Regions from separate parts of the Rouxiella badensis genome, predicted to be linked through region 4. Evidence: predicted binding sites of a transcription regulator. Region 4 holds the regulator's gene; each other region holds the start of a gene.
What was found. The regulator Fur, encoded in region 4, represses iron uptake genes when iron is present. The targets are predictions, from matches to a motif close to ATAATAATGAGAACNACTATCAA.

Region 1 (3,214 bases), 1.8 Mb from region 4:
ATCCTATCAGATAAGTAAGGTTTTGCGCGGTTTGTCGCAATCATTTGATTAAGATCAGGCAATGCGCGCGAAGGCCGCTTCTAAATCGGCAATCAGGTCGTCGCAGTGCTCCAGCCCGATATGCACGCGAACCAGTGTCCCCGTGAAATCAACCTCTTCACCTGGGCGAATGGCCTGGATCTCTTCCGGTTGATTAGCCAGCACCAGCGATTCAAATCCGCCCCACGAATAGGCCATACCGAAGTGCTCGAAGTGGTCGAGATAGTGGGCAAGCTGGTCGTCGGTCAGGCGTTTGGACAGAATAAAGGAGAACAACCCGCAGCTGCCGGTGAAATCACGTTTCCAGAATTCATGCCCTTTACTGCCTGGCAGAGCAGGGTGATTGACGCGTGCTACCTCAGGTCGGGTCTGGAGCCATTCGGCGATGCGCAGGCTGCTTTCCGCGTGCTGCTTGAGACGAACGCCCATGGTACGCAGGCCACGGCTGGCGACGTAGGCGCTGTCGGCATCGACCATTTGCCCCATCAGATAGGACTGCTCGCGCAGCTGTTCCCAGCAACGTTCGTTGGCAACGGCGGTCCCAATCATCGCGTCCGAATGGCCGACGATGTACTTTGTGCCCGCCTGAATCGAGATATCGATATCAAATTCAAGCGCCTTGAACAGAATGCCCGCCGCCCAGGTGTTGTCGATCATCACGATAACCTCAGGAGATACGTCGCGTACGGCCTTGACGATCGTTGGGATATCAGGCACTTCCATAGTGATAGAGCCCGGTGATTCGAGGAATAGCACGCGAGTGTTGGGCTGGACCATGCTGGCAATGTCTGCGCCAATCGAGGCCGGATAATAGGTCGTGCTAACGCCCAGCCGGGTCAGCACTTTCGAGCAGAAGTCCTGCGTCGGTTCATAGGACGAGCTGGCCATCAGGAGGTGATCGCCGGTGTTCACGAACGACAGAATCGCGTTGCTGACCGCCGCTGCGCCACACGGATAAAGCACGCAGCCCGCACCGCCTTCAAGTTCGACCATCGCCTCCTGGAAGGAGAAGTGGGTCAGCGTTCCGCGACGTCCATAAAACAGCTCGCCGTTGGCCCGATTCGCGGTCGCGAACTTTTTCTGCGCAACGGACTCAAACATCAGCGAAGACGCGCGCTGGATAACTGCATTAACCGAACCCTGGGTAAATTTTTTATCTCTTCCTGCACTCACCAGCGCAGTTTCAATCTTCCTGGACGTCATAAGAAAAATTTCACCTTGTTAACCCTGCCATCTGGCATTTTTATTACGTTAGCATGGCCTCCGCGCAGGGTCATGGGTTTGGCGCGATGTGTGAAGATTTTTCATATGAGTAAGAGTGTTTACTTTTCAGGCTACTGCGGAATGTAAATAATAATGATAACCACTATCAATTATGGCTTTTAATTTGTTATCATTTGCCGCGAGTAAATTATTCAATCCTTTGATCACGGCTGGAGGCGCTGCGTGCAAACGTGTCGCATTAAGATGAACAAAGCGGTGTCATTTTTGACGGATGTAAAACAGATGATGAGTACGCGTAAAAGCGGTACAGCAAAAATCGGTACTGTATTGACCTCACTGGTGCTGATGGCAGGATTAACCGGTAGCGCCTGGGCGACGCCTTCTTCGAACGCGGCCAATGCGGTTACCCCTTCCACGACGACCTCGGCATCGGCAGCCCCTGCGGCCACCTCAACCGATGGTAGCGCGGCACCTTTGCTGCAAAGCACTAACGGTATCGATATTAGCGCAACGCCTGCTCAAGACCCGCAAGTCCCCGCGATCCCAAAAGACCTCTCCGTATTAGGCATGTATCAGCATGCTGATATCGTGGTGAAAATCGTGATGATTGGCCTGCTGCTGGCCTCGGTCGTAACCTGGACCCTGCTTTTCAGCAAGGGCGCTGAAGTGTTCTCAGGTAAACGTCGCCTGCGTCGTGAACTGGCGGCACTGCTGCCGGTACGCTCGCTGAAGGAAGCGCTGGAACAGTCAGAAGGCTTCTCGGCCAATAGCGTAAGCAGCCAGATGCTGCGCGACGCTGAAAACGAACTACAGCTGTCTGCCGGTTCTACTGACAACGGCGGCATTAAAGAACGCACCGGTTTCCGCCTTGAGCGTCGCGTGAGCGCCGCGGGCCGTCACATGGGGCGTGGTAACGGTATTCTGGCGACTATCGGGGCAATCTCTCCGTTCGTCGGCCTGTTCGGCACCGTGTGGGGCATTATGAACAGCTTCATCGGGATTGCTCAGACACAGACCACTAACCTGGCCGTAGTCGCACCGGGTATTGCAGAAGCACTGCTGGCCACAGCCGTGGGCCTGATTGCCGCCATTCCGGCGGTGGTTATCTACAACATTTTCGCCCGTACCATCGCGTCATATCGTCATCAGGTTGGCGACGTGGCGGCCCAGATTCTGCTGCTGCAGGGCCGTGATTTGGACCTCGCGGCAAGTGCAGAAGAGGCACCGCGCGCTCAGGCGGGTCATCAGTTACGCGTAGGGTAAGTCAATCATGGCCATTCGTTTGAACGACGACCTCGATGAAAGCGGCGAAATGCATGACATTAACGTCACGCCGTTTATCGACGTTATGCTGGTTCTGCTGATCATCTTTATGGTTGCAGCACCCTTGGCAACGGTAGATGTGCGGGTCAATCTGCCCGCATCTACCGCGCAGTCGCAGCCGAGACCGCCGAAGCCTGTCTTCCTGACGGTCAAAGCCGACAACCAGATGTTCCTCGGTGACAGTCCTGTTCAGCCTGGCAGCCTCAAGGCGTTGCTCGACCAGCGCACACAGGGTGACAAGCAGACGACCATCTTCTTCCGCGCCGACAAGTCTGTCGATTACGCGACCATCATGAGCGTGATGGATAACCTGCGAACCGCCGGATACCTGAAGGTTGGATTAGTCGGTGAAGAGAAAAACGGTGCGGCAACAGGTTAACTCGCGCACGCTACGCTGAGTATCGAGGCCCGGGACAGGATAATGTCCCGGGCTTTTTTATTGCCCGCGCGCGGGGCTGTTATACTTGAGACTGATTAAGCTGGAAGGAGGACGCATGAATCTGGATCTCTTCGATCACCCGGATTTCCACCCAAGCTGGCGTGAAGACCTGTGCCCAGGCGCAGTCGTGCTGCGTGGTGCGGCGCTGGCCGATGACCGCGAGCTGCTCAAGGCGATTGAGAATATCGC
Region 2 (3,214 bases), 2.2 Mb from region 4:
TACGCTATCCTGTTCCCAAAACCCCTTATGAATTGACGCAGCAGCCTTGTATAAACCAGCGTTTGATTAGCTCTGGCGGGTTGTATGCCTGGGATTTTGAACGGGATGAAGGGAGTTTTAACGTACGCGTCAACGGACAGCTCATTTTCAACACATCCTCCCACGTGATAGATGCGGCGCTTGCCGGACTCGGCATTGCTTTTTTACCCGAAGAGGAGTTTGGAACCCTGATTGAAGAGGGTCGTCTGGTCCGCGTGCTTGAACCCTGGTGCAGGCCATTTCCTGGTTACTACCTTTATTATCCAAGCCGTAAACAGCAGTCTCCCGCATTCTCATTGGTGGTGGATGCACTGCGATTATGAAGCGGACCAGGTGTGGGAGACGCCTGAGCATGGCGATTGATTACGACCTGTGTAACAATTTGAAGCAACATTCACTTTTATATGGCAAATAAATGAAACCGTTTGATGACCTTGTAAAAGAAGCCCAAGAGGCTGACGTAGAGGGTTGGGGGTTTGGCTGGCTGGCAGGAAGAGCGACGGAAGAAAGACCACTGTGGGGATACGCTAAGTTACTGGGTCAACGCCTGAGCAGCGTAAACTCTGCCTTAGACCTCGATACCGGTGGCGGTGAGGTGCTAAACGAGGCTCCAGTATTCCCCTCAAAAATGTTTGCCACGGAAGCGTGGCCGCCAAATATAAAGAAGGCCCGTGAGCTTTTGTCCGCGCGTGGGGTGCAAATCATCGACTCAGCGGGCATCAACACACTTCCTTTTGCTGATGCTTCCTTTGAGTTAATAACCTCTCGCCACCCCGTCGCGCCGAACTGGTCGGAAATTCACCGTGTTCTTCAGCCAGGAGGCCGCTATTTTGCGCAACATGTGGGCGCAGCCTCTGCCTTTGAACTCATTGAGTACTTTTTAGGCCCTTTACCCTACGAGAGAACGCTGCGTAATCCTGAAAAAGAGGCTAAAGAGGCAGAGGCGGCAGGATTAGAAATTGTGGATTTGCGCTTAGCGCAGGGTCGAATGGAATTTTTCGATATTGGCGCAATAATCTGGATACTGAGAAAATGTGTATGGTGGGTTCCCGATTTTTCAGTAGAAAAATATCGTCAAAAATTATTAAAGATGGATCAACAGATGCGTGACGGTATTCCTTTTATTGCACATTCTACCCGGCACTTAATCGAAGCACGCCGATAAACCCAAAAACCCGCTTTTAGAGTACGGCCGCCCTTTATAGGCGGCCGGTTCGCGTAATAACATTCGTCCTAATGACTCTTTGAGGATCTGCCTGTTGTTCTCCAAAAGATCCATAATTACCCCTATTTCTAAATAATTAATCCACTAATAAGTACCCCCGGCAATTAAGCGGAATTATTGGCGTATCCCTCCCTTCGGAAAAAGAATATTTACCCCCAGGAATCCCTGTTATTTGCCCCACAGTCTGGGTGCAAGAAAATTCCTAATTGTAATCAATAATCATTCTCATTATAGTTTAGTTTCTTATTTACGTTTTTTTAACACAGGGCAGGTGTTTCATATCATGAGGAAAGATACCTATAAATATTCGTTGTTGAGTTCGCTCATCGCGGGAAGTCTGGTCGTACCTTTGGCGCAAGCGGACGGAGTCAAAGACGAAGAGAAAAACAATCATGAAGATACCATAGTGGTTACCGCCCGAGAGCAAACGCTGCAAGCGCCGGGCGTGTCAATCATCGACAGCGAAGCGATAAAAAAGCACCCTATCCAGCGCGACGTTTCAGAAATCATTCGTACCATGCCGGGAGTGAATCTCACCGGCAACTCCAGCAGTGGTCAACGCGGTAACAACCGTCAGATAGATATTCGCGGTATGGGGCCGGAGAATACCTTAATTCTGGTGGACGGTATGCCGGTGAGCAGCAAAAACTCGGTGCGCTATGGCTGGCGCGGCGACCGTGATACCCGTGGCGACAGTAACTGGGTGCCGCCTGAAATGATCGACCGCATCGAGGTCATTCGCGGTCCGGCAGCCGCGCTGTACGGCAATGGTGCGATGGGCGGCGTGGTGAATATCATCACCAAACAGGCGCAACCTGCGTGGCACGGCAACTTCAATACCTATTACAACGTGCCGGAACACAAAGAGGAAGGCGCCACCAAACGCTATAACGCCAGTCTGAGCGGTGCGCTGGCAGACCATCTGAGCCTGCGCCTCTACGGCAACTGGAGCAAGACTCAGGCCGATGGGCAAAACATCAACGCCGGGCACGCCGCAGAACGTACCGGTAAATATGCGGGCCAGGTTCCGGCCGGTCGCGAAGGGGTCATTAACAAGAATATCAATGGCGTATTACGCTGGGATTTCGCCCCGATGCAGGCGCTGGAACTGTCTGCCGGGTTCAGTCGTCAGGGAAATTTGTACGCCGGGGACACGCAGAACACCAACAGCAGTGCGCTGGTAAGAGCCAACTATGGTAAAGAAACCAACATTATCTATCGCCAGTCGCTGTCGCTGAAATACACCGGGGCCTGGGACAACGGCATCACCACCAATAACTACATCCAGTTTGAAAAAACGCGTAATACTCGTCTGAATGAAGGCCTGTCAGGCGGCCTTGAGGGGCTCTTTAGCACCACTAATCCGGGCTTCTCGACCATCACGTTGAACGATACCAATCTGCATTCGGAGGTAAATCTCCCGTTCGACCTTGCGGTCCCCCAGACCCTGACCTTCGGCGCGGAAATGAACCATCAGACCATGGCCGACCCAACCTCTAATACGGTGACCACCACCTCCACGGTAAACGGTGTCTCAAGTACCGGTCGCAGCAACTACAGCTCGGCGGATATCTACGGCATTTACACCGAGGACAATATCGACCTGACCGACTCGACCCGTTTGACTCCGGGAATACGTTTTAACCACCAGACTTACACCGGCAGCAACGTCAGCCCTTCACTGAATCTTTCGCAGGAGCTGGGTGATAATTTCACCCTGAAGATGGGGATTGCCCGCGCATGGAAAGCGCCAAACCTCTATCAGACCAACCCTAACTACCTGCTATACAGCAGCGGCAACGGCTGTTATGCCAGTTCTGTAAGCTGCTATTTGCAGGGCAACAAGGATTTGAAAGCCGAGACCAGCGTCAATAAAGAGATAGGCATTGAGTACCACCACGACGGCGTTCAGGCGGGTCTGACCTGGTACCGTAACGACTATCACAACAA
Region 3 (3,214 bases), 2.4 Mb from region 4:
CTGTAGCTGATATAGGGCGAAATACCGCTATCGAACGCGTAGAGCAGTGACGCACGGGTGCTCACGTGATCGTCCTGACGACGATATTTGGTGCCGTAATCGTAGTTGTCGGTCTGGGAGACGATGCGATCGTAGCGACCTGACAGGTCGAGGTGCCATTTTTTCCACAGCATCTCATCCTGTAGATAAACGCCGGTCTGGCTGTAGCTGCGTCGTGAATTATAGAAGGTGTAAGACGGATTAGTCCCCACGGCTTGGCCGGTCACGACATTCAGCTGGCTGGCGGAGCCGCTGGCATCGCTCAGGCTGTTTCTGTACTGGTGATATTCAGCGCCGAGTATGACGGTGTGGCTGACTTCACCTGTGGCAAAGTCTGCTTCCAGCTGGTTGTCGATGGCATAGGCGTTCAGTGAAGAACGTGAGCCGGAATAATAGCGGTTCAACAGGTCTGGGTTCGAGGTATCCCAACCAATCTGATAAACCTGGTCGAGGTCGACGTCAGAGTGTGAATAGTTAGCGTTGGAGCGGAATGCCCAGGTGTCGTTGAAGCGGTGAGAGAACTCAACGCTGTACATCTGTTCTCTGCGCTTGAACTGATCCAGCGCGCTGTCACCGTCATAAAAACCACTGCTCAATGTACGACCGTTGTGTTCGGTTACGCTGCCTTCGCCCGGCACGGAGCTGTGGTAGCCGCCGGACGGGTCTTTCTGCAGATAGGCACGGAACAACAGGGAAGTGTCTTCATCAGGCTGCCACAGCAGGGAAGGGGAGATAGCGTATCGCTCTTCGCGAGTGTGGTCGTACTGAGTCTTGCTGTCGTGGGTCATACCGGTCAGGCGGAACGCCCACTGATCGTTAATCGCATTGGTGTAATCAAATGCGGCGCCGCTGGTGCTGTTATTACCGGAAGAGAGGCGGAAATGGCCTTCCTGGGTAAACTGCGGACGCTTGGAGGTTTCCATCACCAATCCGCCCGGCACGGACTGGCCGTAAGGTGCGGAGGATGGACCTTTGATGACGTCGATACGCTCAAGGAACCACGGATCGACCTGGAGTGCGTTGTAGCTGCCCGCATCGGTCATCAGACGCAGGCCGTCGAGGAAGATATTGTCTACGTCGCCGCCGTGGAAGCCGCGCAGGGCGACGGTATCGTAACGCGTTGCCGCACCCGCGAAGTTGGTGAAGGCTCCGGCGGTGTAGTTCAACGCCTGGTTAACGTCCATCGCACCCTGGTCTTCAATTTGCTGACGCGTCACGACGGAAATTGACTGTGCGGTGGTCACGAGAGGACGGTCGGTTTTAGTGGCCCCTTTTGAGGTTGTTGCCGTATAGCCGATAGTTGGCGAGGTCGCCGTATCGACGGGCTGAGCGGTAACAACCATTGTATCCGCGGCGTACGTCATACCTGGTAAAGAAAGTGCGACAGAACAAAGCAGAACAGAACGCTTTAAGCTAAAAGGCATTCTCATTATCAATTCCCTTAGAAAATTAGATTAATTGTTGCCGCTCGCCTATATAGGGCACAAAGGAATGCGATGCGGTGATATAAAGATAAGAGTAATCTTAATGAGAATTATTAGCTTTTCTATTAAGCATTTCAACTGTTGATTTTACTTATCTTTTTAATTAATGGTTTTTAACTATTAAACGGCTGATGACCAGGAAGCGCCCGATAGCCTGTATCAGGCGCTTTGGAGAGTTTTATGAAAGATTACTCTTGAACGGCAAGCGTGCTACGGCGTTTATTTTCGCTTAAAAAGGCGCGGACCAGACAGAACCACAGCACCCCGCAGAGAAGATTAATCAGGCTGAAGCGCAGGCTGCCACCGCTAAAGTACGCGGCTTTGGCGGCCTCTATTCCCAACGCAAATACCACGATAGTGACCATCCCCAGCATCGCTGCCACGCGGCCTTTTCCCACACGGCTGGAAAAGAGCGTCAGGCGGTAAAGTCCGGCGTTGATCAGCCCGGTACCAAAGCCGTAAACGCTCAGTCCGGCGGTGAGCCACAGGTAGCTGTGGGCGTTGATGGCGCTGCTGATTGCCGCAATAAACAGGCCGATGAGGATAGGCCAGGCACCGAGCCGCAGCGGTTGCTCGATAGGCAGACGGGTCGCAAGACGGCCCAGCGTCAGGTTACCGGCTATCATGGCGATGAATACCGGCAACTGTAAAAGCGCATAATCCATCCTGCTAAGCCCTTCGTCGTGAATGAGAATAACCGGTGACAGGGCCACCCAGGCGAGACAGGGAACGGTCGCCAAACCAATAGCCAGCGAGCCGCTCATCACCTGACGGTCTTTTAAAAGGGCGTAGTAACCTTTGGCGAGCGAGGGGATAGACAGCGAAGTCGAACGGTCACCCGAGGTTTCGGGCATCGACCGCCACAGACCAACCAGCGCCACGGCCGTGATGCCGCCAAAGACCCAGAACATGGTGCGCCAGTCGCTGAAAGAGAGAAAGGCGGCACCGGCCAATGGCCCTGCAAGCGGAGCCAGCAGCGCCACATTGGCCATCAGTGACATAATCTTCACGCTGAGCGATTCGTCAAAGGCTTCCTGAATCGCGGCATAACCCACCGCGCCGATAAAGCACAGGCTTATCCCCTGTAGAAAGCGCAGCGCAACGAACTGCTCAATGCTTTGCACCCAGTGTGTCGCCATGCAGGTCAGCATGAAAAATGCGACGCCCGAGAGCATGACCGGACGGCGTCCTAGCTTGTCAGAAAGCGGACCGAGCAGCCATTGCAGCATGATACCGCCAATCAGATAGGCCGTCAGTGACGCTGAAACCCATTCTGGTCCAACGTGAAACTCGTGGGTAACCAGCAGCATGCCGGGCTGAATCATGTCGTGCGCGATATAGGTGGCAAACTCGAACAGCACCAGCGACAGCGGGAAAATCAGGTGTCTGCGAGTCAGGCGCGACGCGGGTACAAAAAGGGCCATCAGAGATCCTTCCTCTTATTAAATGATAAAAACGCGGTCGCCGAAGCGACCGCGCCAAGGTGCCCATTTTTATGCCGGACAGCGGGGCCGGTTATCGCCAGCGGGCAATCGGGTTAACCAGCGTTCCGGCAAACTTCAGGTTTTCCGCCGGATCGGACAGGTTAATCATCTGCTGGTTATTCGCCAACTGCAGACGGTTCAGGCAGGAGCGGGTGAACTCCGGCGCGAACAGATCGTAACGGGCAAACTTGCTGGCGAACTGCGGAT
Region 4 (3,214 bases):
AAGACGTTCAGTGGCTTGGTTTCGAGTGGAGCGGTGAGGTTCATTACTCTTCCGACTATTTTGATCAACTGCACCACTACGCGGTCGAGCTTATTCAGAAAGGCCTGGCCTATGTCGATGAGCTTTCGCCAGAGCAGATCCGCGAATACCGCGGTAACCTGACTGCACCAGGTAAAAACAGCCCGTTCCGCGACCGTACCGTCGAGGAGAACCTCGCGCTGTTTGCTAAAATGCGTAACGGCGAGTTCGCCGAGGGCACCGCGTGCCTGCGCGCCAAGATTGACATGGCGTCACCGTTCTTCGTGATGCGTGACCCGGTACTGTACCGCATCAAGTTTGCAGACCATCACCAGACTGGCAACAAGTGGTGCATCTACCCAATGTACGATTTCACCCACTGCATTTCCGATGCGCTGGAAGGGATCACCCACTCACTGTGTACGCTGGAGTTCCAGGACAACCGCCGTCTGTACGACTGGGTATTGGATAACATCACCATTCCTTGCCATCCGCGTCAGTACGAGTTCTCTCGCCTGAACCTCGAATACGCCATCATGTCCAAGCGCAAGCTGAGCCTGCTGGTGACCGAGAAGATTGTTGAAGGCTGGGACGACCCGCGTATGCCAACGGTTTCCGGTCTGCGTCGCCGTGGCTATACCGCCAAGTCTATTCGCGAATTCTGCCGTCGTATCGGCGTGACCAAGCAGGACAACAACGTCGAAATGGCGGCGCTGGAATCCTGTATCCGTGATGACCTCAACGAGAATGCACCGCGTGCAATGGCCGTCATTAACCCGGTTAAAGTGATCATCGAGAACTTTGCCGGCGATGCGGTTCAGTGGGTTCAAATGCCTAATCACCCGAGCAAGCCAGAAATGGGCTCACGTGACGTGCCGTTTACCGCTGAAATTTACATCGATCAGGCTGACTTCCGCGAAGAGGCCAATAAGCAGTACAAGCGTCTGGTGCTGGGAAAAGAAGTCCGCCTGCGCAATGCCTACGTGATTAAAGCAGAACGCATCGAGAAAGACGCCGAAGGCAATATCACGACGATTTTCTGTCGCTATGACGTGGATACCCTGAGTAAAGATCCTGCCGATGGCCGCAAGGTTAAAGGTGTGATCCACTGGGTTTCTGCTTCAGAAGGCAAGCCTGCTGAGTTCCGCCTGTATGACCGTCTGTTCAGCGTAGCGAACCCGGGTCAGGCGGAAGACTTCCTGACCACCATCAACCCAGAGTCTCTGGTCATCGCCAACGGTTTTGTTGAGCCGAGCCTGGCGAATGCAGAGGTTGGTGTGAGCCTGCAGTTTGAGCGTGAAGGTTACTTCTGCGCCGACAGCACTTACTCTACCGCCGAGCACCTGGTGTTTAACCGCACCGTGGGGCTGCGCGACAACTGGGAAAGTAAGCCAGTCGCATAATTGATGCGCTGACTTAATTGAAAACGCAGCCATTGGCTGCGTTTTTTTATGCCTGAATCTTAAACCGCAGGCATAAAAAAACCGCTTTTCAGCGGTCATTTTATTTCCAGCTCTGCTCTTATCCCTGAGAGACAGAACTTGGGCAAGGTATTAGCCTTTACCGTGCAGCGTTTCGTCTTCAATACAGTTGCCTGCTTCGCAGTGGCCGTAAAGATAGAGGCTGTGGTTGGTTAATTTGATGCCGTGGGTTTTTGCAATTTCACGCTGACGCGCTTCGATGTATTCGTCGCGGAATTCGATCACACGACCGCAGTCGAGGCAGATCAAGTGGTCATGGTGATGCTGCTGAGTCAGTTCAAATACAGACTTGCCGCCTTCAAAGTTGTGGCGGGTAACAATGCCGGCGTCGTCAAACTGGTTCAGGACACGGTAAACCGTGGCAAGACCAATTTCTTCGCCCATATCAATCAGTTCTTTGTACAAATCTTCCGCACTGACGTGATGACCTGCCGGGGCTTGCAACACTTCCAGGATTTTCAAGCGTGGAAGCGTGACCTTTAAGCCGGCTTTCTTCAGTGCGGTGTTGTTGTCAGTCATGCGGATTTAGTCCTGTCACTATGCTAATCACGTTAATGAAAACGGTGGGCTGTTCACAAAAATCGTTCCTGCCTGAATGTTGTTTCTCAAAAAGGCAGGAATAATAAAACCAGATACAGTAAGTGTACCTTGATACAGCTGAAAGTTACAATTTTGTGCGAGTTAAATTGTTAATTTCAGTGATAGTTTGGCCCTTTCAGGTTTAACCCTAATGATTCAGGGCCTTAGCCTTTGTGTGGGATTAACCGATAATCTCAGCGAGGCTCAACTCTTCACTAATTTGTTTAACCCAGGCGTCAACACGTTCGTTGGTCAGCTCTGGTTGACGGTCTTCGTCGATAGCCAAACCGATGAAATGCTTGTCGTCCGCCATGCCTTTAGACGCTTCGTAGTGGTAACCTTCGGTAGACCAATGTCCGACAATCACGGCGCCGCGTGGTTCAATAATATCGCGTACGGTGCCCATTGCGTCACAGAAGTACTCTGCGTAGTCTTCCTGGTCGCCGCAGCCGAACAGCGCAACCAGCTTGCCTTCAAAATCTATCTCTTCCAGCGTTGGGAAAAAATCGTCCCAGTCACACTGTGCTTCACCGTAATACCAGGTCGGGATACCGATCAGCAGAATATCGTATTTTTCCAGATCTTCTTTGCTGCTTTTGGCGATGTCCTGAACGTCAGCAACATCTTTACCCAACTGCTTCTGGATCATTTTTGCGATGTTTTCGGTGTTTCCGGTGTCGGAACCAAAGAAGATACCTACTACTGCCATAAGCTTATCTAACCTCTTGTTCTTTAATAGACTCAGAGAGTCTGCTTTTTCGTCCGCGGCGTGCGAGTCAATTTATGCAGGATGATAACAAACTCGGCGGAGAGAGAACATATTCTCATCCGCATCAGGCTGCGTGAATACCCCGTTGAAGCACGGATTTAGTGACGCCAATGTTAATGCGGACCTGTTTAGGATGCATACCCGTATTTTTGATGTGAATAGTTTATCGGGCAATTCAGGCAAGCGTTATCGCCTTTGTGTGCTCTGTTGCGGAAGTTTACAAGATGAAACGCTAACGGCGGGTAACCGAAAGAGTTACCCGCCCGCATCAGAATACGATGACTAGCTATCCTGACCGTTCAGATGTGACAGCAGCATCTGTTCAATCAGCTCGCTACGACTGATATTTTGTTGTTCCGCCAACTTG

Region 1: a site for Fur is predicted at 1,390-1,412, ahead of exbB (tol-pal system-associated acyl-CoA thioesterase). Genes of this name have one in related genera too.
Region 2: a site for Fur is predicted at 1,477-1,499, ahead of O1V65_RS03335 (TonB-dependent siderophore receptor). Genes of this name have one in related genera too.
Region 3: a site for Fur is predicted at 1,561-1,583, ahead of O1V65_RS02520 (TonB-dependent siderophore receptor). Genes of this name have one in related genera too.

What each region holds. Positions count from the first base shown of each region.
Region 1 is NZ_CP114062.1:4,648,649-4,651,862, forward strand. Features, by position in the region: gene metC (cystathionine beta-lyase) at 55-1,242, opposite strand; gene exbB (tol-pal system-associated acyl-CoA thioesterase) at 1,549-2,526, shown strand; gene exbD (TonB system transport protein ExbD) at 2,534-2,965, shown strand; gene alkB (DNA oxidative demethylase AlkB) at 3,081-3,214, shown strand, end outside.
Region 2 is NZ_CP114062.1:683,919-687,132, reverse strand. Features, by position in the region: gene O1V65_RS03345 (LysR family transcriptional regulator) at 1-362, shown strand, start outside; gene O1V65_RS03340 (class I SAM-dependent methyltransferase) at 455-1,204, shown strand; gene O1V65_RS03335 (TonB-dependent siderophore receptor) at 1,548-3,214, shown strand, end outside.
Region 3 is NZ_CP114062.1:499,826-503,039, forward strand. Features, by position in the region: gene O1V65_RS02520 (TonB-dependent siderophore receptor) at 1-1,469, opposite strand, end outside; gene O1V65_RS02525 (MFS transporter) at 1,712-2,947, opposite strand; gene O1V65_RS02530 (GNAT family N-acetyltransferase) at 3,039-3,214, opposite strand, start outside.
Region 4 is NZ_CP114062.1:2,884,398-2,887,611, reverse strand. Features, by position in the region: gene glnS (glutamine--tRNA ligase) at 1-1,421, shown strand, start outside; gene fur (ferric iron uptake transcriptional regulator) at 1,572-2,018, opposite strand; gene fldA (flavodoxin FldA) at 2,260-2,787, opposite strand; gene ybfE (LexA regulated protein) at 3,130-3,214, opposite strand, start outside.